3 regions of the Chryseobacterium sp. AG844 genome follow, and region 3 is predicted to be linked to each of the others. Evidence: riboswitches for the same ligand, from Rfam matches in the RefSeq annotation. Region 3 holds a riboswitch; each other region holds the start of a gene.
The links. Region 3 has a riboswitch for cobalamin ahead of DEU40_RS07380 (T9SS type A sorting domain-containing protein). Riboswitches for the same ligand answer to the same signal wherever they lie in the genome.
Positions count from the first base shown of each region.

Region 1 (10,314 bases), on a different contig from region 3:
TATTCCAACCTTACCGAAGAACAATCCAATTTTGCTTATGCAGAAGGAAAATGGACTTTAAAAGAACTTCTACTCCATTTATCTGATACAGAAAGAGTCTTCCAATACAGAATATTAGCTTTTGCGAGAGGAGAAAAAAACAATCTTCCCGGATTTGATGAAGATGAATATGCAGAAAATTCTTTTGCAGGTGAAAGAACCCTTGAATCACTTTTGGAAGAATACAAACTGGTGAGAAAATCTTCACAGATTTTATTAGAAACTCTTCAACCTTCTGCTTTACAGAATACAGGAACAGCCAATGGCCATGAAATATCTGTAGAAACCATCGGAAAACTGATTATAGGGCACAATTATCACCACCTGAATATTATTGAGGAAAGGTATTTATCGAAATTGGGATGGATGTAAGAAAACGAATTCCCCTTGCCAGCCTGTTAATTTTCATAATTTCTTTTTGTTTTACAGCTTTTAAAGTTGAAGATATGGGAGAGATTAAAGATTATAAATCATTTGAAACTTTTCTTATAGGTTCGATTAGCTTTTTAGGCGGGGGCTTATTTGAATTTCTGGTATGGACAGCTAATATTTGGTTCTTTATTGCAGTGGTATTCTGTTATAAAAAATATTTTTTAATTTCTATGATATTGGCTGCAATAGCTTTTTTAATTGCAGGAACATTTTTTTTCTGGAAGGAAATTCTGGCTGCAGAAAATGGAAGAATGGGAAGAATATACAGCTTGGAAACAGGTTATTTTTTGTGGATAGCTTCTATTGCATTTTTAATAGCTGGCTCATTATATTTATCCATAAAATCTAAATTTATCAATCATAAATTCTCATCCTGATGTGCAATGAGATCTATAAAAAATTTAAGAATCACAGAAAGTATTCAAACTGAAAAATTAGTTTTTGAAGAAAGTTCATACGATAAGTTTGATACGATCTCGATCTATTTTGGATTTTCTGCATTGGCAGGAGCTTCTCTGCTGTTATTAAAAGAAGTAGATTTTTCTTTTAATAACAGCTTCGAGTGTGCAATTCTTATAAGTTTATTCATCTGTAGCGTATATGTGCTGTATTGTAAATACACCGAAAAACATTTGAAAGAAATTAAGTTTGAAATTCCTAAAGAAGAAGCTAAAAGCAGAATCATTGAGTATGGAAAAAAACATCATCATAGAATTTCAAAGATTTCTGGGAATCTGATTTTCCTTAATGAACCGACAGATCTCTACAGTTTGGGTAAAGATTATGAACAGACAACCATTGTATTTTTTAAAAACAATGCGATTCTTTATACTTTAATTAAAGAAGGTTCAAGATCAAATTTCCCTGTCTTGATTTCACAACATCTTACCAAAAAAGATTTCAAAAAAATACTACATCCTGATTATATTGAGCCTATTAAGCGTACAACTTATTTTAATTCATTTTTTCATGGATTATAATCTTTGCATCTTGTCATAATAATCAAGCTGAAAAATCATATTTAAACCCCATTTTTTTGCCTGAAATTCTTATATTTTCTACCTTTATCCATTCTTTGAATTCACTACAATTATGGAACATATTATCGAAATATTAAAATCCGGCGGAACAATTCTTTACCCTACTGATACTATCTGGGGAATTGGTTGTGATGCCACCAATATAGAAGCGGTCAATAAGATTTTTGACATTAAAAAGCGCGAAAAAAACAAATCCATGATCATCCTTGTAGAGTCAGAAAAAAGACTTCAGGACCTTGTCGACGTTCCTGAGATGGCATGGGAAATTATTGATCTTAGTGAGAAACCGGTAACCATTGTTTATGAAAACCCAAGAGGTTTACCTAAAGAACTTCTTGCAGAGGATGGAAGTATCGGAATTCGTCTTGTAAAAAATGATTTCTGTAAAAAACTGATTACAAAACTGAACAGACCATTGGTATCTACCTCTGCCAATTTCAGCGGTGAAAAAAGTCCATTGAAATTCTCTGATATTTCTGAGGAAATAATCAGCCTTGTAGATTATGCAGTGGAAGAAGACAGAGAAAAAGTTTCAAAATACTCAGGTTCTTCGGTGATCAAAATATGGAATGACAACAGAATAAAAGTTCTTCGGGAATAAGAATTCTGAACTTTTATGTTTACTTTTTAGAGTCTTGCCAGTTCATATCGGCAGGATTTCTTTTTTTTAATTCTATCTTTGCAAACTCAACTCATAAACTATTTGCTATGAATCATCACGAATTTGCCCAAATGTGGATCAATGCGTGGAATTCTCATGATCTGGAGGATGTACTTTCCCACTATTCAGATGATATTGAGATTACAACTCCTATGATTGCACTGGCTACAGGCGGTAAAGAAAGTTCTTTAAAAGGAAAAGAAGCTGTTCGTGAATATTGGAGAAAGGCATTGGATAAATTTCCGGACCTCCATTTTGATCTGATCCATTCCACAGCAGGAGTAGATTCGGTAGCATTATTTTATAAGTCGATTATGGATAAACATGCCGTTGAAGTCATGTTTTTTAATGAAGAGGGAAAAATTAGTAGAATGTATGCTCATTATGATTAATGGGTAACATACGTAGAAATTGTCACTATTATCAACGATGAAAATTAATCTTAATCAAAATAAGAATTTAAAACTATTTAAAATCATTTCTGAAGCAGCAGAAAGGAATAACCAGTCCGTATACATTGTGGGTGGTTATGTGCGAGATCTGCTGATGAACAGAAAAGCATCTACCGATATAGATTTTGTAACGGAACAAAGCGGAATTGAGCTTGCTCAGAATGTAGCGCAGGATATAGATCCGAAATTGAAGGTTTCCGTATTCAAAACTTACGGAACGGCTATGATCAAGTATAAAGAACTTGAACTTGAGTTTGTGGGAGCAAGAAAGGAAAGCTACACAGAAAACAGCCGGAAGCCGGAAGTGGAAGGCGGAAGTCTTGAAGATGACCAGAAAAGAAGAGATTTCACCATCAATGCGATGGCTATTTCTTTAAATAAAAATAATTTCGGAGAATTGATTGATCCTTTCAATGGGATTGATGATCTTGAAAAAGAAATTTTAAGAACTCCTCTGGAACCGGCACAAACCTATTCTGATGATCCGTTAAGGATGATGAGAGCAGTGCGTTTTGCTTCCACTTTAAATTTTAAAATTGAGGAAAATTCTCTGAAAGCGATCCAACAGGAAGCAGAAAGAATCAGGATTGTTTCCATGGAAAGAATCATGGTAGAGTTTAACAAAATCATGATGTCTGAAAAACCGTCTATCGGATTGAGACTGATGGAACAAACCGGTCTTATGAAGCTTGTTATTCCTGAACTGATCGAACTGAAAGGCGTGGAAGAAGTGGAAGGACAAACTCACAAAGATAATTTTTATCATACGCTGGAAGTAGTGGATAATATTTCTGTGAATACCGATAATCTTTGGCTTCGCTGGTCTGCCCTTCTTCATGACATTGGGAAAGCTCCGACGAAAAAGTTTGTAGAAGGAACAGGATGGACTTTTCACGGGCATGAATTTTTAGGTTCAAAAATGGTAAAAACACTTTTCCAGAGATTGAAATTACCTTTGGGAAGTGACATGAAATATGTTCAGAAAATGGTCAAGCTTTCATCAAGGCCAATTGCGCTGATTACGGATGATGCTTCAGATTCTGCATTAAGAAGACTTTTATTTGATGCAGGAGAAGATCTGGAAGACCTTTTCACCCTTTGCAAGGCAGATATTACCACTAAAAATTCTAAAAAACAGGAGAAATTCAAAAGAAACTTTGAATATGTAGCGGTCAAGATCAAGGAAGTGGAAGAAAAAGATCAGGTAAGAAACTTCCAGCCGCCTATCACCGGAGAAGAAATTATGGAAATGTTTAATCTTAAGCCGGGCCGTGAAATTGGTATCCTGAAAGAGAAAGTGAAAGAAGCTATTCTTGAAGGTGAAATTCCCAATGAAAAAGAAGAAGCGACGAAGTTTGTCATTGCTGAAGCTGAGAAACTGGGATTAACCTTATAATTCAATTTAGAAAAATATTAAAAATTCCGGCGGGATGTTCCATCCCGCCGGAATTTTTTTTCTTAAGGAAACAAAGCCGGCCGGTTTCTTCGAAACCGGCCGGAAAAAAACACAAATGATGAAAAAATAAAAAATTATTTTTAGAAGTAATAATTATTGCGGGTTAAGAAAAGTTCCGTTAGCACCAAGACCACCTGTTTTAAGGGAAGTAAGCTTGGTACCCGTAGTTGCTGAATATACAGTCATTTCGCTTTCCTGAGTGAATTGTTTAACATCTGATGCAAAAATTCTACCATCAATAACATTAAATCCATAAAGCGTAAAATAAGGACCACCATCTGCAGCTGTTAATAGCGGGCTTGCAGGAACTGTTGGTGTAGCTAAACTTGTTGTATACACTTTATTGGCAGAACTGAAATAGATTTTATCATTATCAATCTGAAGATTGGTAGCACTTGGAATTCCTGTCAATGTAACTACCGGCGTCATAGTCCCTGTGCCGGAGATTTTATAGATATAAGAATCAGTAGCTGTAGAAGAAATTGTATATACATTGGATTTGTATGAAATAGTACTGTTGATCTTACCATTCGGAACAGTAAGTTCAGTTTTACTGTCATTAGAAGTATTGATATAAGTAATCATATTTCCATATCCTGAAGTAGCATTCTGTACAAAAATATTTCCACCTGCTTCTACTGCTTTATCAGCCCCGCCTGTCATCGTGATTTTGCTTACAAATGAATAGTCGGAAGCCTTATATTTCGTTACACTTGTTGCATTCGTAGAGAAGTTTAGGTTAGCAACATAGATAAAGTCATTGGCAAAAGCAATTCCTCTCGGGTTATCAATCTGATTGGTGATTACTCCTAATTTCTTAAATGTATAACGGTCTACAACAACAATTTTGTTTGAGTTATTGATCACAAGATAAGCCTTATTTCCATTAAGACCAATGGTCTGAAGAACGTCACCCAGAATTTCTTTATTGTTATTGTACCCATATACGTCATCCTGTTTCAAGCTTAAATCTCTTGTCAGGAATGTTACTTTAGCACCCTGGCTGTTAAAATTCCCTTCATTAGAGATAAAATATCCGTTCTGGTAAGTGATCGGAGAAATTTCAAACTCGGCAGAGTCACTTGTACATGAAGACATATTAAACAATAGTACAACTGCAAATAAGACAGTTAAAAGTTTAGTTATTTTCATAATTTATTCAATTTTAATTTATTAAAAATTTATTGCTGCATACACACTATAGTTTCTTTTTGGTAAAGGATAGAAAGAAACGGTTTTATAGTAGGTATTGGTTAGATTATTCACTTTAAACCCTAAGGTATATTTTTTTGCTAAGGTGGTAGAAACTCCCATATTTAAAAGAAAATAAGGATCTATAGCTTCTGATCTCTTTTCATCACTTGTGGTGTAGGTAACACCGTTCAGCTGTCCCTGTGCATAAAACCTGAAGAAACCATATTCGTAATCTATACCGGCATTTCCCCTGTGCATGGGAACGTAAGGTCTCTGCATCTTCGTTTCTTTATCGATAGCTTTTGCATAATAATATGCTGCATTGGCTCTGAATTTATGATTTCCCCAGTGCTTGCTGAAAGACAACTGAGATTCCAGCCCGTAAGATTCGGATTTATTGACATTGTATGCCTGCCAGTATCCCATAGCCGTTGGAAGCCATACAATAAGATCTGTGATGTTCATATAGTAGGGAGACAGAGTAAGTTTGAAATCTCCCGCTTTGAACTCATTGGTCATATCCACCTGAGTAGAGGTTTCCGGTCTCAGATCTTTATTTCCTCCCGGTTCATAATAAATATCATTAAATGAAGGATATCTGAAGTTTTTGGATACGTTAATACTCAGATCATACCATTTTGCGGCGTTCCATTTTCCGGAGAATGAATACATAAAAGGAGACTTTACATCTTCTACAAAATCTTTTTTGAATCCTCCTTCAAAACGCAGATCTTTTGTTGCAAAATACCGCAATAATCCTGAAACAGAACCTATATTCCTGCTGACATTGGATATTCCGCTCTCGTACCCTTCTCCTTTATTAATCTGAAATTCTCCGATGATATTAAAATTCCATTTTGAATTCAGGAAATAATTAAAATCATTTTTAAAGATATAATTCTTCCCGGTTCCTCCACTGGATTTAGGCTGGCTTAACGAACCGAAATACTGAAAATTCTCTTCCGTGTAGGCTGCTTTAAGGGAATTGCTGAACTTCGCTTTGTTCCAGTCCCAAGAAAGAAGACTTCTTACACTTTGAGTTGTATATTTTGTTTTTGTTCCCGTTTCCTCATACACAGGATAATGCTGTGAAGAATCAAAAAACTGGCTTTGCCACGAAACCTTATGATCGTTTGTAATTTTATAGGATGCTCCTACATTGAATGTCGTATTGTAATAATTCCCGTTTCTGTTGATGTAATTCAGATCGCTTACCTTATAATCATTTTCACTTACAGAATAATTTCCGGAGGCTTTAAAACTGAACTTATCATTGCTGTAAGACCCTTTCACAAAATTATTATAGGTATTAAAGGAAGCCACTTCAGAAAATAAAGAACCATGGAAACCTTTATTAAAATCAAGGGTATTATTCAGGTGAATACTTCCCCCGATGGCACCACTTCCGTACACTACACTTCCTCCACCAGCTTTGATACCGATCTGATCATAGCCGAACAAAGCAATATTATTGATATCTCCCTGCCCTAAAAAATTAGAATTGATATTAATTCCGTTCCACACGAATGCAGTCTGCTGGGCGGTAGTTCCTCTAAAAGAAGGTGAAGACACGGCTCCGCGGCCATTTTCTTTAATAAAAACCTGCGACTGAAACCTCAGAAGCTCCGAAAGATTACCGGAGTTTTTTTCAGCATCTTCTGCTGTAATTGTTTTTACGGGATGAAAAAGTTTCACCCTGTTCATCTGGTTGTCGAAGACATAAATAGTGTCAATGGTTTTCTCTTGTCCAAAAAGAAAACACCCATAAGATGAAAAAAGCAGTACTAAAGATCTTTTTATATCCATACTTTTTTACTTTTCCTCCGAAAGCAATATGTTTTTTAATTATAATCCTGGCAGGTCTCCTGACTTTCGCATTCTGCTCCTTCCCGTTTTTACACAGTGGCGTTTTGCAGAAACTTGTGTTGCGATTTACAGTTGCGGGGACAGTCCGGGAGTTACACCCGATTCCCTTTTCATTCCAAAATACTGGAAACCAAAATTTTTGCAAAGATAGTTTTTTATATGTATTTGCCAAAAACCAGACTTTTCTATACAAAACATGCTATCCTTTTGTTATATACACAAAAAAGAACGGCCGCTTTCAATATTGAAAACAGCCATTCATCCCACTACTTTACTATTTATATATGTTACTTTTTAATAAATTTATAAGACTCCTGTTGTACTCCTTTTACGGAATATTGTAAAATATAATCTCCTTTTGACAGAGATGAAACATCAATCTGTCCTTCTACAGTATCCAATGATTTTACCTTTTGTCCAACCATATTATAAATTTCTGCTTTCTCTATTTTTCCTTTTCCTTTAAAATACAGGATGTCAGCCACTGGATTAGGATAGATACCTGTATTGTTTTTCTCTTTCACAGCATCACTCACCGATAAAAATTCAGAAGTATCCAGGTAAAAAGCAATCATCTGCCCTGAAGCATTCGTCCCTGACCCGGCAATTTTCTTTCCGTCCTGTGAAATCGCAAGAGGAAGTCCCATTGTTACTCCATTAGTGGCAATTCCTAAAGATGCCGCATAATCATTCAGGTTAATTCTCCCGGCGGCAGAGGTCCAGATAAAGCCTTCTCCTGACATGGGAGGAGCCCCAAATGCTCTGTAATACCCGATCACTTTTTTCCCATCAGCAGAAATCCCGGTGGCACCTCCTTTGAAGCTGAAAGAAGCATTAGGATGCGTTATATAAGTAAGTCCGCTCACAGCATTCCATACATAAGGATTAGGGTTTGCCGAACCTATTATTGTATTTCCGTCTGCAGAAATTCCTCCTGCTTCTCCTACATGATTCCCATTATTATCTGTAATAAAACTTTCCACTCCATCCTGCCATTTTGCTCCGCTTCTTGTTCCGGTTGATTCATCCTGCCAGCCTACGATCACTGTTCCTGCTGCATTGATTGCGTTTGCTCTGGAGCTGCGTCCGGGAACTATACTTCCCAGATCTACCATTCCGTTTACTTCATCCCATTTCACAGCATGCGCATTCGCTGCGGTGAGAAAACCAAGACCAACTATAGTATTTCCATCAGTCGACATTCCCCAGGTAGAGCTTACGCTGCCATCCCATCCTGTAGGTACAAGGCCGCCTCTGTTTACCCATGTGGCCGTAGCGACATCATAGGTAGATATTTCATTGAATCCTGTTGCGGCATTGGTAACGGAGGACGATATTTTGGTTCCGTCATTCGAAACAATGGTTCTGCCTGCAGCCGGATATCCGTTTGTTATAGAACCTATCTGTACGAGTCCTCCTGCAACATTCCATTTATATATACTTCCTGCACTGGTGTGCAAGCTTACTACTCCATTATCCGATACTGCGCCTACATTATAATTTCCCAGGCCGATTACAGTAAGCTGCGCTTCTGCAAAACCAAATTTCAGGAAAAGATAAGCTATCAATATTTTCATTGACATTCTGTAAAAATTTTTCATATTTTATTATATTTAGCGTTTCGAATTGGTGAAAACAATATTAATACAACATTCAATCAATTAAAAGAAATTGACTTTCATAATTCGTGAATTTTAAAAGAGTTTAATTTTCAAAACACTAATAATCAAACAGATATAAAACAATATTTTGAATATGGATTTTACCGAAATTATTCAAAAAAACACAAAAAACAATTTATCAGGACAAAAATTATTTCAAATCTTACTGTTTATTTTCTGCTTCCTTATTACCAAAGGACAGTCCGGCCCCGACTTCAATATGCTAGCAGATAAAGCATTTCTGAAATTGTATCAGAATCCCGACGAATGCATCAGTTATACCCAGGGAATTCTTGTAAGTGATCAAAACAGAGAGCACAAAATTGTACTTCAAAATATTATTTCACAAGCTTTTGCCCTGAAGGTAGACTATGTACAGTCTGTCAATATTTTTGCTCAAAAAGAAGATAGTGATCAGAACAATGACCTTTCATATTGTATGCAGGTCTTCAATGGTTATAATCTTGCTGATCAGTATCAGAATCTGGGTTTGTACAATCAATCGAAAAGAATTATTTCTCATCTCTTGTATGATCAGAAGCTTCTTAAAAGTAGTAATCCGGCATTAAGAATCACCACTGCAAAATTGTATCAGCTTCAGGCATTAAACTCAGGAATCAACAGAAACTATCCTGAAGCCTTACAAAATCTTGATAAAAGCAACCAATACCTTGGGAATCATAATGAAGAGAACAGAATTTTAAAAATAGAAAACAGAATTTTTCGCTCTTCTTATCTGCTGAAGCAGAATAAATCAATAGAGTATAAAACACTTATAGAAAATGTGATTGCTGATCTTGAATCTCAGAAAAACCAGCCGTTTCTTTTAGGTTTGGCTTATGAGAATCTGTCCCAATACTATTTCCTGAAACAGGATTATGTAACCTCTATTCAAAAACTGGAGGCAGGTCTTCGATTGATCGAGAATCTTCCGTTTAATAATTTAAAAATTAAAATTTACGAATCACTGTCCCGTAATTATTACGCGGTACATAATGATGCAAAATATCATCAGTACAATAAACTTTACACTGATTTAAAAACAAAAACAGATTCCGGTTCAAAAGAAGGGATACGATATCTCGTGAAGCTTGTGGAAACCAATCAGAATAAAAATATTGAATTTCAGAAACATCTGCTTATAAGATCTTCCTGGTCTTTGATCCTCGTTTTATCCTTGATAATCTTAGGCTTACTTGCTTACTTTTTAGTCATTAGAAATAAAAATAAAGACTTAAAAAAACAGTTTGATTTCTTTGAAAAACAGACCAGTCAAAGGACCCAATCAACCCTATTAAAAAAAACAAATACAATAAAAGATAGCGGGGTGCCAAAAATATCAAAGGAAAAAGAAGATGAAATTCTCCAAAAGCTAGAAGAATTTGAAAAATCCGATAGGTTTCTCAATAAAAACATGTCTCTGTCGCTGCTTTCTTCTCAATTGGAAATCAATACAAAGTACCTTTCCGAAATTATTAACAGTAAGGAAAAAAACTTCAATGGATACATTAAT
Region 1 covers NZ_QGTV01000025.1:31,218-41,531, reverse strand. Annotated here, with positions in the region: gene DEU40_RS19300 (DinB family protein) at 1-411, shown strand, start outside; gene DEU40_RS19295 (hypothetical protein) at 402-848, shown strand; gene DEU40_RS19290 (hypothetical protein) at 855-1,451, shown strand; gene DEU40_RS19285 (L-threonylcarbamoyladenylate synthase) at 1,564-2,112, shown strand; gene DEU40_RS19280 (nuclear transport factor 2 family protein) at 2,220-2,564, shown strand; gene DEU40_RS19275 (CCA tRNA nucleotidyltransferase) at 2,602-4,020, shown strand; gene DEU40_RS19270 (YncE family protein) at 4,174-5,232, opposite strand; gene DEU40_RS19265 (TonB-dependent receptor plug domain-containing protein) at 5,254-7,080, opposite strand; cobalamin riboswitch at 7,112-7,290, opposite strand; gene DEU40_RS19260 (T9SS type A sorting domain-containing protein) at 7,428-8,741, opposite strand; gene DEU40_RS19255 (helix-turn-helix domain-containing protein) at 8,896-10,314, shown strand, end outside.
Region 1: linked by a shared signal. The riboswitch ahead of DEU40_RS19265 (TonB-dependent receptor plug domain-containing protein) and the one ahead of DEU40_RS07380 (T9SS type A sorting domain-containing protein) in region 3 are both predicted to bind cobalamin.

Region 2 (10,314 bases), on a different contig from region 3:
AATCTGTGCGATTACCCTTTCTACATCGGTATCGTTGATCACTTCACGTTTTCCTAAAGAATCTTTGAAAATTTCCACCATTCTTATTTCTATGTCATGCATTACTTCATCAGCCTCAGAAGCATCCAGAGAGCTTCTCAGTGCGTTCAGGTAATCGCTGAGCTTTATATATGCGTGTTCTTCTATGGTAAAAGAAAAACCTGCGAGTCCTATTGAGAGTGTCTTGTTCATAACTTTGTTTTTTAATATTGTTGAGTGATTTGGTTTACTGAGGCTGTCAGTTCATTCCATGTATTGAGAAGTTCATCCAGGAAAAGTTTTCCTTTTTCTGTGATCTGATAATATTTTCTGGGTGGTCCCCCGGTAGATTCTTCCCATCTGTAAGAGAGAAACTCTCCGTTTTTAAGTCTTGTGAGAAGAGGGTAGAGGGTCCCTTCCACTACATCCAGTTTTCCTTTTTTCAGTTCGTCAATAAGATCAGAAACATACATTTCACGGTTATTGATGAGACTTAGAATACAGAATTCCAGAATTCCTTTTCGCATTTGCGCTTTGGTATTTTCGGTATTCATCTTTGATAAGTTTTGTTAATTAGTTATATTTTTAGAAAAATGCCCCTAGCTAGCTGAGCCTATTCTAATTTTACATTACAAAGATATGTAAATAAAATGGTATTATGCAATACAAAGTAGTGAAATTTTTAAAATAAATTATTTAAAATATTGAAAATCAATTAAATAAATTTTATCTTGAATTTTAAGTAAAATGAATTTTAACAGAAAATAGCTCAGAAATCTTTAATTTTTAAATAAAATTGATAGAAAAAATGATCTTTTATTAATTATTATCCATTACTCATTACTCATATCCATAGCCCCGATAGAAGCGGTTACCCCACAGCAGCCACGGCTTTAGGCAGGCGCGAGGAGTATGAGCGGATAGCGGGAGAAAGCTTCTTATCTGTGAATACTGTTTTATAGGAGAGAAATTCTGACAGATAATGAGACATGGATTTTGAGGTCGGTATTATGATTCGTATTTTTGTTAGGAATAAAAAAACATCCAAATCATTCCTATTACCATGAATATTTTAAATAAGTACAGGCACTTATCAGTATTTCTTTTGGGGCCGCTCTGTTTCGGGCAGTATCAGTTTGAAATTAAAAATGTATCAAAGAACTATGATGCAGTCATTCAGACAGAAAACTGTTACAATGACCGATGTGGAGGAAAAGGAACGGTGAAACTGTTTGACCATAAAAACAGCAAAGTACAGACTTTTGTTTCTGATGATCTTGTTGTATATGCGGAACAAGGCCAAAAACTGGTTCGCGGGAAATTGATTCCGCTTTCAAAGGACCAGCGTAGTATAATTGTAGATGATTTTAATTTTGACGGAACGGAAGATGTTGCAATAAGAAATGGAAATATGGGAAATTACAGCGGGGCATCTTATGACGTATATGTCTTCAACAAAACAAGAATGGGGTTTGTAAAAAGTAAAGAACTAACAGAATTGGGGTCCAATGGTCTTGATATTTTTGATGTTGATGCCCAACGCAAACGTCTTATTTCTTATGGAAAGTCCGGCTGCTGTGATATTTTTACGATAGAATATGCCGTAATTCCGAATAAAGGACTTGATAAAGTTTTTGAAAAAGAAGAGGATATGACGGTTGAAGGCCGTGTAAAAGTTACCACAAAGGAAAAGCTCAATAATAAATGGATTACCAGGACAAAGGTATATCCTTCAGATCAATATAACAGAAATAAGAAGTAAGATGAAAATTCAGAAAGAGATCGATTTTATCCTGGCGGTGGATGCGCTTAAAAATGTACAACGAAGAAATTATAATGCGGACGATTCCCGAAGAGAAAATACGGCGGAACATTCCTGGCAGATTATTATTCTGGCTCAGATCCTTTATCCATACGCCAAAAACCGTGCAGATATTGATTTATTGAGGGTAATAAGAATGCTTTCCATTCATGATCTTGTGGAAATAGAAGCCGGAGATACTTTTATTTTTGATGAAAAAGCCATGGTAGGAAAGTTTGAAAGAGAGAAAATTTCCGCTCAGAAAATCTTTGGAATTCTGGATGAACCTTTGCGTACAGAATTCTTTAACCTGTGGCTTGAGTTTGAAGATGAGAAAACACCGGATGCTATTTTTGCCTGCGGAATCGACAGAATTATGCCATTTATCTTAAATTCCCATACTACCGGAAAGAGCTGGACTGAAGCGGGAGTAACGGAAAGACAAATCCGAAATATGCTTGAAAATGCAATCAGCAGAGCATCGGATGAAATGGGAGAGGCTTTTGAGCTTTTATTGAGCAAAAGTCTGGAAACAGAAAAAGTATTGAAATAATTTCAATGAAAAATATAATAAGGTTTCGGGCGGCCTTTGGCCGCCCGAAACTCTATTTATAGTATCTGAATTGGTTTCTTGAATTCGTCGATGGCTACAAAAGTAAAATCACCTACAATAGCTTTTTCTCTTTCATAGGAATACATCTGTTCAGTGTAAATTTCAACATTCACTTTCATACTGGTTTTTCCCACGTATGAAACTTTCCCGATCAGTTCCACTATAGTTCCGGCAGGAATGGGTTTTTTGAAATCGATCTTATCACTGCTTACGGTTACCACTCTTTTTCTGGCAAAACGGGTTGCTGTAATAAAAGCAACTTCATCCATCAGCTGCATCGCTGTACCTCCAAAAAGAGTATCATAATGATTGGTTGTGTTAGGGAAAACCGCTTTAAAGATTCTGGTTTCGGATGCTTCAATTCTTTCTTCTGTAGTCATATATCATTATTAATTAAAGCGATAGGAAATGATTGGAAACAACAGAATAATGACAGGAACCTATAGAATTCCTGAAACAATCCATCAGATCAATACAACTTCAAATCGCGAAAGTTACATGTTTAAGAAAAAGGCAGGTCTCCTGACTTGTAACATCATTTATCTCCTTCCCATGCCTCGCACAGTGGATCTTTGATAAAGACTTCAGTTACTTTACAGTTGCGCGACAGTCCGTGATTTTCACACGGTTCCCTTTTAATCTGCAGTGATGCAGAACCAATTTCTGTGATGAATAAGCGTAAAAACTTTTCGAATGCAAAAATAATGAATTTATTCCGGATTATGATAAATAATCTGGCTGATTACTCTTCCCTTCTTAATTGTCCAGAGTGTTGTATATCTGTTTTCTCCTGAACCATTGATCATATAAAGGAAAATATTATCATTGTCGAGAGAAGTTACCCCGATGTTCTCAAAATCCATGGTAGGCTGGAACATGTTTTTGATGGCTTCCCTTACAAAAACAGATCCTCTTCCGGGCTGCTGCACTCTGATGGATTTGATTTCGGTCATTCCCTCAGGAAGGTCATTTCCAATTCCCCATGGTTTTACTTTATCAATCGTAAGAATTTTTCCATCTGCATCTTTTTCCTTTTTACGGTATCCCGCATTAGAAGGATAAATATCAATCACCACTTTGCTTCTTTGGGCAGTAGGGATTTTAGGATCAGAATTGTCTGTGAAAATAAGGGATCTTCCGTTTTTAGATCTGGATGGAGTATAGGCAGGAAGCTGGTCTACATAGGCAATACGTCCTTTATTCACCATTCCTTCTTTATCAAGAGTTTCATAACGCACAAAAGGCTTGTCGTCATCCTGTTTCTCAGGATATTTAATCCATATCCATTCCGTTTCTCCGGGAGCTGGCTTTACATAAACGAATACATCGCCTTTACGCATACGGATCTTGTCTACAATTTTTCGGTAGTCGTCTTTATGTACACGTACGTTGGCATATCCTTCTTCAGCTTTTACCACTCCAAAAGGAACTTTAGTCTGCCCTTTTACAAAAGCAATAGATAAAATACTGAAAGCGGATAAATAGAATGCTTTATTTATGAAAGTCATCATGAAAATTTTTTGATCCCTCAAATATATAAATTAAATATATTGTGTATTTAAACAAGGCAGATCTTTTTATATTATTTACATTTTATTAGAATAGTTTTAATTGATACAAGAGATATTCTTGCGGTGAGTATTTTTTATTGATAAATAATTATATAAACATGATAATATTTTGGATGTTTAATTTTTAATATTTCTTAAATTTATTATTTTATTGATGAAATCAATTTTGTTATATGTTTATTTTTAATTTAATCATAATTTAATATGTGTATTTGTGTATTGTAGAATTTTTAATATAATAGAGTTTTTAAAATCGAAAATATTAATTTTAAAGGTTGTTGTTAAATTATTTTTTAGTAATTTTATCATGTTTAATATTCTAAATACAAAGAAATGAAAAACTATTTATTAATTGGGGCTTTTTTAGCTTGTACGCTTTTATCTGCGCAAGTGGGAATTAAGACTACTACCCCTCAAAAAGACTTGCATGTCAATGGCTCTTTACAGGTAGTTAATGAACTAAACGTAGGTGGGGATGCTGCTACAGCCGGAAGTGCCGGTGTAACAGGACAAATACTTACCTCCGCAGGTCCGGGAAACCCTCCTGTATGGTCTAATGGGAATAACGGTAGTACGATTGTTGGTTACAGTGCTCTCCTAAGTGGAGCTGAGGTTAGTGTACCTGCAAATAATGTTCTTAAAGATTTGGATATGAGTCTTGGTACGGGTAGTCTGACAGCATGGAGATCGAGTGCTACAACACTAACTGTTCCGGCTGGAATGGACGGTAACTATTTACTTACTTTTACATCAGCTCTTAAAGTTGATGGAGCCATACCGTCATCCTATTTTTTTGGAACATATATATATGTAGGAACTACCTTACAAGCTCCAGCGTCATTTACTTCAATTGGAGCAGTGGCAAGCGGAAATTTAAATAATAATGAATTTACATTAACCTCATCTAAAATTCTGACCTTAGCAGCTGGAGATGTAATCAAACTAAGAGGTTTACTTTATAATTATAGTGGATCATCAGCTCAATCTTTTAGGCTGGCCAGATTATCATTAGAGAAGATTAATTAATCTTTTCGTCAAAAGAAAGCATACTCAAAATTTAATAATTCCCCTAAAAACAGTTAATCGTTTTTAGGGGAATTTATATATTATACTATAACTTTTTATATTCTCTCCAACTCATCTGCATCAATGGTTGTCTTGAAAGTTCCGTAATTGACAATCACTTTGTTTCTGGAAATTTTCTCAATGGTTCCTACACTGGTACTTCCTGTAATACGGACACGTTGTCCGATTTTCATCCATACGGCACGATCGGTTTTACGCTTTTCTTCCAGTTTTTCATTGGTTTCAGCAATTTTTTCAATTACTTCTTCTTTTTTCAGCTGTTGAGTGATTTTTCTCTTGACAACCTGCAGGCGCTTGGATTCATCCTTATCTGTTCCCAGTTTTCGGAATTTTTCCTGTTCAAGAAGCTTTACAAAATCTTTCACAACATCTTTTCTGGATTTTCCTTTGGTATAGCTGTCGATGAATGCCTCAATCTTATTTCCGAACTGAAGTTTGCGGTGTTCCTCTTCATACAGCTTCTGGAAATTGAAAAGTTTCTGCTGAAGCTGGTCATTCAGTTTCTGAAGGTTATCACGTTTATCTTCTACGGATTCTTTTCTTTCGGCAAGATCGGATTTCAGTTTCTCAACCTCAAATTTTTCCTGCTGCAGTTTTACAATCGTCTTATCAAGATTCACAATATCATGCTCTACCTTTTTCTTGGCAGAATGGATGATAAATCTTGGAATTTTATTCTTTTCTGCAACTTCAAAAGTAAATGAACTTCCTGCCTGTCCCACTTCCAGCTTATACATCGGTTCCAGTGTTTCTTCATTGAAGAGCATAGCTGCATTTTGGGCGTTGGGAAGCTGTTCTATCACCAGTTTAATATTGGTATAGTGCGTTGTGATAATGGCAAAACTCTTTTTATCATAGAAAAACTCCATGAAACTTTCTGCCAGCGCACCTCCAAGTTCCGGATCAGAACCTGTACCGAACTCATCAATAAGCAAAAGCGTATTGGCGTCTGCTTCACGGATGATTCCTGACATTTTCTTCAATCTCGATGAATAGGTTGATAAGTGGTTTTCAATAGATTGGTTATCGCCAATATCCGTCATAATTTTTTCAAAGAAAAACATTTCAGATTTTGGGTGAACCGGAACCAGAATACCACTCTGAATCATCAGCTGTAATAATCCTACCGTTTTCAGGGTAATTGACTTTCCACCGGCATTCGGACCGGAAATACAGATAATCCTGTTATGTTCTGTTAAGGTAAGTGTTTGAGGGTGAATGATTTTGTTCTCTACTTTGTTTCTTAACCATAAAAGAGGATGATAGGCATCTTTTAATCTCAGTGTTTTATGATGATTGATTTTCGGAAGAACGCCGTTAATCAGTTCACCAAATTTCGCTTTAGCTCTCGTAAGATCAAGGTCAAAAATATACACCTGATATCTCCACAGCTGAGGCTGAAATTCCGCTAGTTCTGCTGTAAGCTTACGGAGAACTTTATCAATTTCTTTTTTCTCTTCCTCTTCATTCTCACGGAGTTTGAAATAGTGCTTTACAACACTGTCCGGCTGAATATATGTGATGGAACCTGTTTTGGAAATTCCTAATGTTCTTCCGGCAACTCTTTTTTTGAATCCTGATTTTACCGCCAGAACCCTCTGGTCGTCAATAATCGTTTCCCGGATATCATCCAGAAAGTCACTCTGTCCGTACGTAGTAAGCGCACGGTTGAAATTTTCCTGAATTGCTTTTTTAGCAAGCTGAATTTCGGTTCTTATCCCTTTCAGAGCTGGGGAAGCTTCGTTTTTTACTTCACCAAAACGGTTAAAAACCTTATCCACCTTCTCAATGATCTCTTTTCTGAATTCCAGTACAGAAACTTCTTCCAATAAAGTAGGAAACGTTTCCGGCATGGTTGGGAAGAATTTCTGAAGTCTTCCGATCTGTTCCGTGATGGTTTTTATTTTGATGAAAGCAGCATTTTCCAGACGGTAATTCTCGATCAGCATCAATTTCAGCTCACTTTCAATATCTTCATACTCATCAAACGGAATCGCATTTGAACTTTCAAAACTCGACAGATATTCTGACGTTTTTTTTAATGAAAGTTCCGCCTCGTCAATTTCCATCGGACGAAGTTGAAGAATTTTTTCTCTTGTTTTCGGAGAATACGCAAATGGGGAGATTTCCGCGAGCAATTGCGGAAACTCTAATTCGTCTAAATCTTCTTTATCTATATACACAGTGCAAATTTAGTGAGAATTTTGATTATTACGTATATCTGAGAGATTTACAGAATAAATTACCTTTGAATTTGATGATTTTAGTGTTATGTTTTATTGAAAATTTTTAAATATCGAAAAAATGTTTTCTTAAACGTTCTTTTATTACATTTGAGATATGAAACTTGAAACCCAAAGAATAGTACTGAGAGATATCAACGAAAGCCACGTTGATGATATTTTGCGAATCCGAAGCAATGAGGTGATCAATCGGTTCGTTATAAGGAAATCTCCTGAAAATAACTACGATGCGCTCCAGTTTATTCTGACGATTAAAGAAAAAACTAAAAATAACCAAACCATCTATCTGGGAATTTCTTTAAAAGATCAGCCGAACCTTATCGGAACCATCTGTCTCTGGAATTTTTCTGAAGACCGGAAGAAAGCAGAGATTGGTTATGAACTGTTGCCAGACTATCATAGACAGGGAATCATGTCTGAAGCTTTGAAGACCGTTTTGGATTTTGGATTTAACGAATTGCATTTACAGGACATTGTAGCCATTACCAACAAATTCAATGAAAGCTCAAAAGGACTTCTTTTAAAACATCATTTCATTTTGCAGGAAGGAAAGCAGGATGAAGGTTTTCCGGATAATATTATTTTCAGACTGCAAAAAGCCTCTCGCAGCCCTTATCAAATCTAGCCGGTTTTTCTCTATCTTTATTGCCGATTGAAAGTACATATGAAAAATGAAGTAAAATCTTTAACGGGGCTTAGAGGAGTTGTTGCATTATGGGTAGCTTTTTTTCATTTTAGTTTTTTCAGGAACGAATTTATTCAGGATATAGTAGGAAAAGGATATGTAGCGGTTGATATCTTTTTTGTATTAAGCGCTTTTTTACTGACGGTTTCCTATTCCGGAAAGTTGAAGGATCTGAACTACAAAGGAGTTGAGGTTTTTTATAAAAAAAGAATCAACAGGATTTATCCTGTGTATATTGTATCAGTTATTTTTATTGCATTGTTTTTAGTGAAGACTTCTGTAGCAGGATTTCTCATTAATGCTTCCTTATTACAATGCTTTTTTAATCCGGATTATCTGTTGAATGTTGTCTACTGGTCGCTGAGCACAGAATGGATTTGCTATCTGGTATTCCCCTTTATGTTATGGTTTGTTCTGCAGTATAAAATACGGAGCGAAATTTTAATTATTACCAGTTTGGTTTTGAGGTTTGCACTTCCGTATTTACCCGGCCATTTATATATAGGTTCTGAGCATCCCATGGAAGTAGGAGAATCACCAAGATACCTTGATCTTCCATACGGCCTTGTCTCTCTTATAAGGACAATTTCTTCTTATTTTCTTGGTATTGGGGCTGCCCTTTTACCACAATTTAAAATGAAGAAAGAAAATCTGATCATGTATATCATTCTCATATTATTTGCATCCATGTTGTTTGTGGAAAAAGGATTATTATTTATTCCTTTGCTATCAGCATTGATGATCAAATACCTTTATGAAGGAAAGTCAAATCACCTAAAAGCATTTTTAGAAACCAAAGCCATCTATTTATTGGGAAATATCTCTTACTCATTATATATTATACATTATATGGTGAAGAAACAGGATTTTGTTATTGTGAATAATTATCATCTTAATAATCTGTTGTTAATCTCTTTTTCATTATTACTGTCTTACTTTTCCTATATGCTGATTGAAAGAAAAGTGAAGATATTTAAGGTATAATGTAAGCCCTTATTTTAATATTATTATTTTTGCACTATGACCTGGACAGAAATTTTAGCCCCGATAAAAAGTACGGAATACTTTACAACCCTTTGGGAGAAAGTGAAGAATGAATATGCAACAACCAAAGTTTTTCCACCAAAAAATCAGATCTTCAGAGCATTGGAACTTACTGCTTTTGATGATGTTAAAGTCGTGATTATTGGGCAGGATCCTTACCATAATGATTATCAGGCGAATGGTTTATGCTTTTCTGTTTCCGAACAGGTTGCAGCACCGCCATCCCTTAAAAATATTTTTATTGAGTTAAAAGATGATCTGGGAGTTGTAAGAACTTCCAAAGAACTTGATGATTGGGGAAGACAGGGCGTTTTACTGTTGAATGCTACCTTAACGGTTCGTGCTCATTCACCCAATTCCCATAAAGACCTTGGCTGGGAAAAATTCACCAACTTTATTATTAAGGAGATTTCAGATAAAAAAGAGAATGTAGTGTTTGTATTGTGGGGCGCTTTTGCACAAAAAAAAGCCGAACTCATAGATCCGGCTAAACATTTTATTCTGAAATCGGCACACCCTTCACCTTTTTCTGTGCACAGAGGTTTTTTTGGAAGCAAGCCTTTCTCAAAAATTAATGAATATCTTGTTTCCAAAGGGAAGAAGCCTATTTCGTGGTAGAATCAGCTGATGGTTCAGCCTTTTTTATTGTAATTCCGATTTTATATTTTCCGGCTAGTGCTTTTGTTCCGTCCTGTGATTTCGGATACGGAGCAATATCCTGTAATGTAATAGTGTAACCATTAAATTCTGCCGATTGGTGGTAATTTCTTGCCGGAAAATCTCCGCTGGCGAGGTTCAGAATCATTGGCCGGGTAGAAGTTCCCATAACTTCCACCTGAGCAAGAGCAACGCCCGCCCAGATACAATTGACTCCTTCAGGACAACGGCTGTCTTCAGAAACCCCTTTAAATGTAACATTCATCTGGTATTCTCTTAAAAACTTATTCTCGCCTTCACTCAGGTAGATAATACCATCTTTCTGATTATCAGGATTTGTTGATTTTGTGCCTGCAGACATTTCAGGGGCTTTTGTATTAATTCTGGATTTCTTTTGGGCATCGCATCCTGTTAATGCAAATATCCCCAGACTGAGTATGATAGCTTTATGGAACATAGTTTCTTATATTTAATTAAATGACGTTAAACATATCAAGTAATACTACCAAAAACATTGCCACTCCTACCACAAAGCTGAATCCGGTTCCATAAATGAATCCAATCAGCGCTCCTTTGGTAGATTGTAAGGCCTTATT
Region 2 covers NZ_QGTV01000011.1:17,159-27,472, reverse strand. Annotated here, with positions in the region: gene DEU40_RS12425 (PspC domain-containing protein) at 1-231, opposite strand, end outside; gene DEU40_RS12420 (PadR family transcriptional regulator) at 243-572, opposite strand; gene DEU40_RS12415 (XAC2610-related protein) at 1,082-1,780, shown strand; gene DEU40_RS12410 (HD domain-containing protein) at 1,782-2,372, shown strand; gene DEU40_RS12405 (acyl-CoA thioesterase) at 2,429-2,812, opposite strand; cobalamin riboswitch at 2,927-3,108, opposite strand; gene DEU40_RS12400 (hypothetical protein) at 3,143-3,943, opposite strand; gene DEU40_RS12395 (hypothetical protein) at 4,337-5,029, shown strand; gene DEU40_RS12390 (endonuclease MutS2) at 5,125-7,272, opposite strand; gene DEU40_RS12385 (GNAT family N-acetyltransferase) at 7,430-7,957, shown strand; gene DEU40_RS12380 (acyltransferase family protein) at 7,997-9,001, shown strand; gene DEU40_RS12375 (uracil-DNA glycosylase) at 9,038-9,679, shown strand; gene DEU40_RS12370 (hypothetical protein) at 9,666-10,175, opposite strand; gene DEU40_RS12365 (DUF456 domain-containing protein) at 10,192-10,314, opposite strand, start outside.
Region 2: linked by a shared signal. The riboswitch ahead of DEU40_RS12405 (acyl-CoA thioesterase) and the one ahead of DEU40_RS07380 (T9SS type A sorting domain-containing protein) in region 3 are both predicted to bind cobalamin.

Region 3 (10,314 bases):
AAGCTGTATGGTGTTGTTGACAGCATCAATTTCAATCAGGTCATCATCGTTTACAAAAGCGATAAGACCTCCTTCATGAGCTTCGGGAGTGATGTGTCCTACTACAAAACCATGAGTTCCTCCGCTGAATCTTCCATCTGTAATCAAGGCTACACTGCTTCCCAGTCCTGCTCCAATCAGTGCACTGGTGGGTTTCAGCATTTCCGGCATTCCGGGAGCTCCCTTCGGACCTTCATGACGGATGACAATCACATCGCCATGCTGTACGGTTCCATCCTGAATTCCTCTGATCAGATTTTTTTCGCCATCAAATACACGGGCTTTGCCTACGAAACGTTCTCCTTCTTTTCCTGTAATTTTGGCTACACTTCCTTTTTCAGCAAGATTTCCGTATAATATTCTCAGGTGACCTGTCTCTTTTACAGGCTCTGATAATGGTTTAATAATCTTTTGAGTAGTAAAATCCAGATCGGGAACATTTTCTAAATTCTCTGCAACTGTTTTTCCGGTTACCGTTAAACAATCCCCATGTAATAATCCCTGGTTCAAAAGGTATTTCATGACGGATGGTATTCCCCCGTGCTCATACAGATCCTGCATCAGGTATTTCCCGCTTGGTTTTAAATCTGCCAGCACCGGAGTTTTATCACTCATTTTTTGGAAATCATCCTGAGTAAGCGGTACTCCCACACTTTTTGCCATAGCTATAAAATGCAGAACGGCATTGGTACTTCCTCCAAGAATAACAATCATGCGCAGCGCATTTTCAAAAGCTTTGCGGGTCATGATATCCGAAGGTTTAATATCTTTTTCCAATAATATTTTCAGGTATTTTCCTGCTTCAAGACATTCTTCCTGTTTTTCTTTGCTTAAAGCCGGGTTGGAAGAAGAATATGGAAGGCTCATTCCTAAAGCCTCTATCGCGGAAGCCATTGTATTTGCTGTATACATTCCACCACATGCACCGGCTCCGGGGCAGGAATTTTTTACAACCCCATCAAAATCTTCTTCAGTAATTTCTCCTGCAATCTTTTTTCCTAAAGCTTCAAAAGCAGAAACGATATTAAGCTGTTCTCCTTTGTAGCATCCGGGAGCTATGGTTCCTCCGTACACCATGATGGATGGTCTGTTCAGTCTTCCCATTGCGATGATGGTTCCCGGCATATTTTTGTCGCAGCCCGGCAATGCAATTAATCCGTCGTAGTATTGCGCTCCACAGATGGCTTCGATGCTGTCGGCAATCACATCACGGCTTACCAGAGAATAGCGCATTCCGTCTGTTCCATTGCTCATTCCGTCACTTACTCCGATGGTGTTAAAAATCAATCCGGCTAATCCGTGGTTCCATGTTCCTTTTTTTACTACCTGGGCAAGATCATTCAGATGCATATTGCAGGTGTTTCCGTCATAGCCCATACTGGCAATTCCGACCTGAGCTTTGTGCATGTCTTCTTCTGTAAATCCTATCCCGTACAACATGGCTTTGGCTGCGGGTTGTTCACTGTTTTGCGTGAATGTTTTTGAATATTTATTTAACATACTTTTCCTACATTTTCTATTCTTTTCTCTTCTTCAAATAGAGTTTTTTACTAAATTTTGATCCAAAACTACATTTTGTAATATTCTTTTCATTTTCGTTTTTCCAAAAAACTACAATATTCAATTGTTTAAAAAATGAATTTATTTATTTGATAATCAAATGTTTATATTCTTAAAATTTACAATGACAGAACTCTTACCAATTTCAAATATGCCTGTTGTACTCTCCTGCTCTCCGTATTTTCCCAATTTTTGGAAAATGGAACATCATCAAGTGAATCCAGGGCAACAATTTCTGCTGCCGTACCACAGAAAAAGCCTGCATCTGCACCTCTCATTTCTTCAGGTTTGAAAAAAGTTTCCTTTACCGGAATAGCTAGCTCGTTACAAATTTCCATAACGGTTTGCCTAGTAATGCCCGGAAGAATACTTCCTTTGGCGGGAGTATATAAAACTCCGTCTTTTTCGTAGAACACATTGGCTCCTGAACTTTCGGCAACATTTCCGTTTTCATCAAGAACCAGCGCTTCATCATAGCCTTTATCTTTCGCATCCTGGCAGGCCAATATTGAGTTTACATAATGTCCTCCTACTTTGGCTTCCACCTTGAATGCCTTAGGATTAGGACGTTGAAAGGGGGAAGTCATAATTTTCATTTTATCCGCCAGATAGCCGTTGTTCCATTCCCATGCAAGAAGAGACAGATAAGATTTTTGTCCTTTTGAAAGTGACATATTGGGCGAACACGTAACCAACGGACGGATGTAAGCATCTGTAAACCCATTACGATCCAGAAGTTCATAGGTAAGTTCTGTAAGCTGATTTACGGAATAATCAAAAGGAATATGCATGAGTTCTGCTGATCTTTTCAGTCTTTCGTAGTGTTCTTTTGCTTTGAAAATTTGAGTTCCATGATCTGTGCTGTAGGATTTTATGCCTTCAAAAACAGAGTAACCATAGTGAAGTGACTGGCTGTAAAGATCAGTTCCCGCATCTTTTGCTTTCGTAAATTTTCCGTCAAAGTAGATGGTCGTGTCATCGTTGTAATACATGTTATAGAGGTTTAAAAAATTAACAAATGGAAATAAAAAAAACCCTCTCACGCTGTGAGAGGGCTCAATATATGTACAGTCATACACCTTCCTTCTCACAGCCGTAAGGGAATAATAATGACGATAATAATTACTGATAATAACTGATACATACTTTTACACTATAAAAAATTAAAAACAAAAAAACCGTTTCATAGTTTGAAACGGTTTTATATATAATTTAAATTAAAATCTATTTAAAATGCCGTTTCCTTACTGTTGTTAATGACAACAGCAATAATAGAAATGACAATAATATTTTTCTGATTCGTAAAATTCATATTGCAAATGTATAAACTTTTTAATTACTCACAAGTTTTTTTTGTACTTTTTATTTTTTTCGTAAAAAATGGTTCAGTGTTTCCTTTGCTTCAGCCACATCATGAACCCTCAAAATTTTAGCTCCCTGTTCCAATACTTTCATGTGCAGTTTCTGTGTTTCCTCATTGATGTCCAGCGGTGATTTTCCCAGAGGCCTGTAGATAAATGACTTTCTGGAAATCCCTATCAGCAGAGGAAATTTTCCGAACCCGAGGTATTCAACTTCATGGATCATTTTCATCTGATCTTCCACTGTTTTTCCAAAACCAAAACCGGGATCAAGAATGATATCATTCACTCCTTTTTCTAAAAGTTCTTTTGTTTTTTTTGAAAAATATTGGTTCACTTCCAGTGTAATATCTTCAAACTTTATTTTATCATGCATGGTTTCGTAAGAAGGATTTACATGCATCAGAATATAAGGAAGTTTCGTTTCAGCAGCTGTATTGAACATTTCTGTATCATACTGACCTCCAGAAATATCGTTGATCAGATCAATTCCTTCATTAAATCCGAATTTTACAGTTTCTGCGTAAAAAGTATCCAGGGAAATCAGGGCCTCCGGAAACTCTTTTTTAATCAGAGAGATGGTATTTCCGATTCTGCTGATCTCTTCTTCAGCACTTAAAAATTCTGCATTGGGACGTGTAGACTGTGGTCCGATATCCAGTATTTCAGCTCCGTCCTTCAAAAGTTTTTCAGTGTGTTTCAACGCTGATTTTTCATTATTGAATTTTCCGCCATCAGAGAAGGAATCCGGGGTCATATTGAGGATTCCCATGATTTTCGGGGTGTCCAGTTGTACTAAACGGCCGTTGCAGTTGATTGAATGAGTTGGAGGGTTTGAGTGTTGGAGAGTTTTAGGGTTGGAGAACATGAGATTATTATTGATGAGGGTAGATTATAAATGATGAATGATAATTGATGAATGATTTTTGTAGTGCAAAATTAGTGATTTATGAGTTTTAAATCAGAAATTAGAAGCTAGAAGTTAGAAATTAACGGCTGAAAGTTAGAAGCTAAATGAGCCCTTTTAAACCTCAAAACTAGATCAATCGGATATTGAAACTCTTTCCTCAAATACTCTCTAACCCTAAAACTCTCCCACTCTCAAACCCCACAACTCGAATCCCGAATCCCGGAACTCTAAAACTCTCCCACCCTCAAACCTTCAGACACACAAACTCAGCTTATCAAATTGAAAAATCTAAAACCGAATTCGTATATTTGGAAGATTAAGAAGATTTATGTTAAAAACATCAGTACAGTTTGAGAAAGTTATCAGTCAGTGCCGTGATCTTTTCGGCAAAAAATTGCAGGATTATGGTGCGGCATGGAGGGTTTTAAGACCAAGCTCCATTACGGATCAGATTTATATTAAAGTCAACAGGATCCGTACGCTGCAGATGACTGATAAAAAAATGGTGGATGAGAGTGAAGAAGATGAATTTATCGCCATTGTGAACTATTCTATCATTGGACTTATTCAGCTGGAGAAAGGTCTTTCCAATGATTTCAACGAAAATAAAGAAGAAATTTTAGGTCTGTATGACCAATATGCCAACGAAGCGAAAGCTTTGATGGAAAGAAAAAATCATGATTACGGTGAAGCATGGAGAGATATGAGGATTTCTTCGATTACGGATCTTATTTATCAAAAAGTATTGAGAACCAAACAGATTGAGGATAACCAGGGACAAACGATCGTTTCGGAAGGGCTTGATGCCAACTATTTCGACATGCTGAATTATGCCGTCTTCTGTCTGATCAAGTTCTCGGAAAAAGAAAATCAGTTCGAACCCAAAAATATTTAATATGCTCAAAGGTTTATTACGCTTTATTATTGCTGTCATTTTTATCCTTTCAGGCTTTGTGAAAGCCGTGGATCTGGTAGGTTTTTCTTTCAAAATGGAAGAATATTTCTCTCCTGCTGTTTTCAATATGCCGTTTTTTGAAAAGTTTGCCCTGCTGTTTTCCATTATCGTGGTGGTACTGGAGCTTTTCTTAGGATTTATGCTGCTTCTTAAGTTAAAGCTTAAATTTACCTTATCCATATTAATTGCTCTTTGTATTTTCTTTGGATTCCTGACGTTTTATTCGGCTTATTTCAATGTGGTAACAGATTGTGGATGTTTTGGAGACGCCATCAAATTCACTCCATGGCAAAGCTTCTTAAAAGATGTTGTACTGCTGGTAGGATTGATTATCTTATTTGTCCTTTACAGAAAAGATTTCCGTAAAAAAGATGAGTATGGAGTTACTTCAAAAGAGTCTTCCCATACGTTCCAATATATTCTTTTAACAGTCTTTTCTTTGGGAATGATTTATGTTATGGCACAGGGAATCATGCATGAACCGATCATTGATTTCCGTGATTATAAAATCGGGACAGATATTAAAGGTGAAAAAGCTAAAATTGACAAAAACCCTTCTGAATATAAGACATTTTACTCTCTAAAAAATGAAAAAACAGGACAGTTAGTAAAGGTAAATCAGGATGATTATATCAAAAAAACAGAATATTGGGCAGAAGGTTCTCCATGGAAAATTGAAGATGGAAAAAATGAATCTGTATTGATCAAGGAAGGTTACAAATCTGAAATTGTAAAATTTAAGATTGAAGATCCTACAGGAATGGAAGTTACCAATGAGATCATCAACGCTCCAAAAGCTGTTCTGGTGTTTTCCTATCATCCAAAAGAAATCCCTGCTGACCTGCTTCAGAAAGTGGAGGCAAAAGTAAATGCCCAGAAAGGCGCCCTTATCTACGGAGTTTCAACAGAGCCTAATACTTTTAAAACCATCAAAAACGTACTAATGGACGGAACTTCCATTAAAACAATAGCAAGAAGCAACCCGTTTGTACTGATTCTTGAGAATGGAAAAATTGTAGATAAACAACCTGCAAAGGACTACGTTAATTAATTATAAATGATGAATGATCTTTTTAACGAAAGCTAATCGTGGATCAATTATCAAATATCAAATTTAAACACTAAACTTAAACATATAAAAGCTCATGCAAAAATCAAATAAATCAATCGCCGGTTATCATTTATTAATGATTCTTTCTTCTGTAGACGGAGAGTTTGCTCCTGAGGAAGGAATGCTGGTACAGCAATACCTGGCGGATGAATTTCCTTTCAGAATGAACCTTGATAATGAATTGGATACTTTGGCCCTTTTACAGCCTGAAGAATGGAAAGATCATTTTGAATTCCATGCAAGATGTTTCCACGAAGATTCTACAGAGGATGAACGTGTGAAATTTGTTCAGTTTGCAAAATCTTTAATCAAAGCGGACAATAAAGTAACGGAAGAGGAACATACATTCTATGTTCTGCTGAAAAACCTTTGGGGATTATAAACAACAACGAAAAATAAAATAAATCTATATTTAAATCTTATGAGAAGAAAAATAGTTGCAGGAAACTGGAAAATGAACAAAAATGTAATTGATGCACAGCAATTGATGATTCAGTTACTAAGCTATAAAAACAATAACGCTACCAACTGTGAAGTTTGGATTGCTCCACCGGCATTATACCTGATGATGGCAAAAGACGTTTTTGAAAAGGATGAGATCGGAGTATTTTCTCAGGATATGAGCGAGCATGAAAGCGGTGCTTACACAGGTGAAATTTCTGCAGATATGCTGGAATCTATTGACGCTACAGGTTCTTTGATCGGGCATTCTGAAAGAAGGCAATATCACGGAGAAACAGATTCTCACTGTAACAGAAAGATCAAACTGGCTCTTGATAAAGGTCTTATTCCTGTTTACTGTAACGGAGAAACTCTTGAACAGAGAAAAGCAGGGCAACACCTTGAAGTCGTAAAAAACCAGACTGAAGTAGCTCTTTTCACGCTTTCTGCTGAAGAGATCAAAAAAGTAGTGATTGCTTACGAACCTGTTTGGGCTATTGGAACAGGAGAAACGGCAAGTCCGGAGCAGGCTCAGGAAATCCACGCTCACATCAGAAACATTATTGCTGCAAAATACGGACAGGAAGTTGCTGACGAAGTTTCTATTCTTTACGGAGGTTCTGTAAAACCAGACAATGCAAAAGAAATTTTCTCTCAGCCGGATATTGACGGAGGTCTTATCGGAGGAGCAGCTTTGAAATTAGAGGATTTCTCTAAGATTATTGAAGCTTTTAACTAGAATTCATTGATCTAACAATAAAAACGGCGGAATCTTCGATTCCGCCGTTTTCCGTTAAAAAAATCTAATTATTGAATATCGACTACATACATTGTTCCCTTGTCTACTTTACCCGTTTTAGGTAAAATTTTGGATTTTGGATTTCCGTTTCCATCATCTACCACTCCAAAGTCATCATCATTGAAAACAGCCAGTTTATTATTTCCCAGATAAACAATTCCCTCGAATTTATCATGTTCGTAGCCCAGTTTTGCTACCAGATCTACTGCTAATGTTTTGGTAACAGCTTTTATCCCGGCATTGGTAATTTCATCCCATGAACATTGTTCTAAAGCTTTTCCATTGATTTTCATTCCGTCAACAGCGGTGATATCGGCTCCGTTTACATCTGTTGCATTGCTCAGATTGATTCTGTATACTTTTTTGATTCCACCCTGGGAACCGAAATTTCCATCTCTTTCAATGACTAAGAATTCACTGTTACTTATTGCTGTAATATCACAAACCGAATCAGAAGCACCTCCATCCTGCTTATATAGAAACTGTTTAGTCTGCCCTGTAACCGTATCAAATGTGACAATTCTCGTTAAAGTTTTATTGGTAGCCAGTGCTTTGCTGGGAACATACATCATCGACTGTATGGTTCCTACCAGAGTTCTTCCATCCGGACTCATACAAAGACCTTCCATTCCTCTGTTGGCTCTTCTTTTCGCTAAAACAGCAGGCAGTTTTCGAGAACCTGTATTTACACCAATCGGGCTTATTCTTTCCATCTCCACTCCATCTGCACTGTAATGGACAATATGCGGTCCATATTCATCGGAAACCCAGAATGTACCATCAGCAGCAGCAACAATACTTTCGCTGTCTAAACCATATTGATCTGTTCCTAAAACATTTCCGGAAGCATCATATGCGATCTCACCTGTACTTCCCATTCCTGCAGGGTTTGGAAGACCTGTAATAGGCTGCCCGGAAGGATTTTTAAGTTTAATATATCTGATGACCTCTATATTCCCGTCTGCATTGATTTTAAAATGCATAATGGTGGGTGTAAAGCCGGGGGCAAGGAATTTTTTTCCATTCTGGAAGTCCGTATTGGGACCTCTGTCTGTAATGACATAGAACTCACCTTTTCTTGTTGGATGAGCGGCAGCACCAGAACCAAATCCGCCGTTGATTACATCCACTCCGTTTATCGTAGTCAGTTTTGAAAATGGAAACTCCTGAGGGAGTTTGGAATAATTAATATCCTGATTAACCATTGCGATATCGTCATCACTTTTACATGAAGCCAATACAGCCAGTATACCCACAGAACATAGTAATTTTTTCATATGCTATTTTATGGCTGCGAAAATAGGACTTGATTGTAAACTGATCTTAAATACAATGATAATTGTTTTTTAACAATTGAACAGACAGAATGCATTGAGGATAAATAAGAAAAGAATCTATTTAAAAATGAAAAACCAACAATCCAACCAAATTATTAATCAATTTGAAAATCATTTTTTAAAGGAAAATAATTCACAAAACAGACTTATCAATTTATATGATATATTTGCAGCGTTTTAAGGCTGAACAATGTTCATTAATAGGGAATCAAGTGAGAATAATATTCAAATCTTGAGCTGTACCCGCAACTGTAAACTGTTTAAACTTACTGCACAAAAACCACTGGATCTGAAAATCCGGGAAGGAAGTTGTAAGATGTGAGCCAGGAGACCTGCCTTAAAACACCAGATTCAGAGAAAGAATTAGTTCTGCTCTGAAGATAAGTTTCGGGAATAAAACTTTAAATTAATTATATCATGAGAAAAATCTATCTTTTTTTCTTACTGCTTTGCATGCAGGTATTGTCGGCCCAATTCACAGAAAACGACATTAAATTTTGGGTAGGAACCGGTTCTAAAAAAGCATATTTCATTGCAGACTTTAATGATGACAGCACCCCAAATTCTTATGCTTGGGGATACCGTTTTGACGGAAATGGCTTAACCATGGAAGACATGATTACTGCTATTGCCGCTGCAGAACCTAAAATGGAAATTGAAATACCATCCGGATTTCTGTACAGTTTAAATTACAATCACCATACTCCCAGCCTTGACGACTATTGGTCAACCTGGTCAGGAAACACTCCATCAACTATGGCATTCAATAATGGTGTGAACAATGATCTTTTAGTGGACGGAAGATGGTATGGAGCTTCTTATAGTTTTTCCCCTCCTACAATGCCTTCCCTACCAGTTCCAGCCTACAGTTCTGCTTGGTTTGTTCCCTCGCAGGTTACAAACTGGGTAGGAAGCGGAACTAATAAAAGTCTTGTCGTTATTGATTTCGGAACTGATAATGCCAACGGAAATGCCAATTCTTTTGTTTTTGGAATTAAATATAACGGAAGCATAACTGCTGAACAGGCGTTACAACTGATCCAGTCTCAAGCTTCCTATTTCAATTTTGCATCAGCGAATAATCAGATTACTAATTTAACATTGAATTCATTTACTGGAAATACTTCCGGATCAGACAGCTGGAAGTTATATAAAGGAAAAGATCTATCAAGCTGGCAAACAAAAGCCAATCTTTCTCAGATTCAACTGAGTAACAATGACTGGTTTGGATTAAGTTTCGGGCAAAGAAGACCATTTACCCCCACCGAGGCCCAGCTGACTTTAGGAATTTCTTCTGTGACCAAGAAAAAATTCAATATTTATCCAAATCCGGCAAGTGATTTCATTCAGATTGAAACGGCTGAGAAACTGAAAGAAGTGAATATTTACTCTGTGACAGGACAAAAAATAATGACTTCTCAGGTTACTAAGATTGATATTCATTCTTTAAACTCAGGAGTTTACTTTGTGGAGATTAAAACAGCTGAAAGTTCTACGGTACATAAGATTGTTAAGAAATAGAGAAAGCGCCTTGAGGCGCTTTTTTTGTGAGGATATGGATAAAATATACTGTTACAACCGCCCGTCAAAAATTCTTTGAATTATTGCCACCCCTCCAGCGAATGTAAAATGAGTGATTAAAATATAAATCCAACAAAAAAACCGCACCAGATTGGTGCGGTTTTCTGATGATGTTATCATCAATTATTTTTTCTCTGTGGATCTTTGTAAAACCTCATCTACCATTCCGTAACCTTTAGCTTCTTCAGAAGTCATCCAGTAATCTCTGTCAGAAGATTTT
Region 3 covers NZ_QGTV01000005.1:109,258-119,571, reverse strand. Annotated here, with positions in the region: gene ilvD (dihydroxy-acid dehydratase) at 1-1,539, opposite strand, end outside; gene ilvE (branched-chain-amino-acid transaminase) at 1,719-2,591, opposite strand; gene folP (dihydropteroate synthase) at 2,962-3,732, opposite strand; gene DEU40_RS07405 (DUF1599 domain-containing protein) at 4,199-4,765, shown strand; gene DEU40_RS07400 (BT_3928 family protein) at 4,767-5,876, shown strand; gene DEU40_RS07395 (TerB family tellurite resistance protein) at 5,971-6,318, shown strand; gene tpiA (triose-phosphate isomerase) at 6,358-7,116, shown strand; gene DEU40_RS07385 (esterase-like activity of phytase family protein) at 7,185-8,453, opposite strand; cobalamin riboswitch at 8,677-8,868, shown strand; gene DEU40_RS07380 (T9SS type A sorting domain-containing protein) at 8,931-10,034, shown strand; gene clpP (ATP-dependent Clp endopeptidase proteolytic subunit ClpP) at 10,218-10,314, opposite strand, start outside.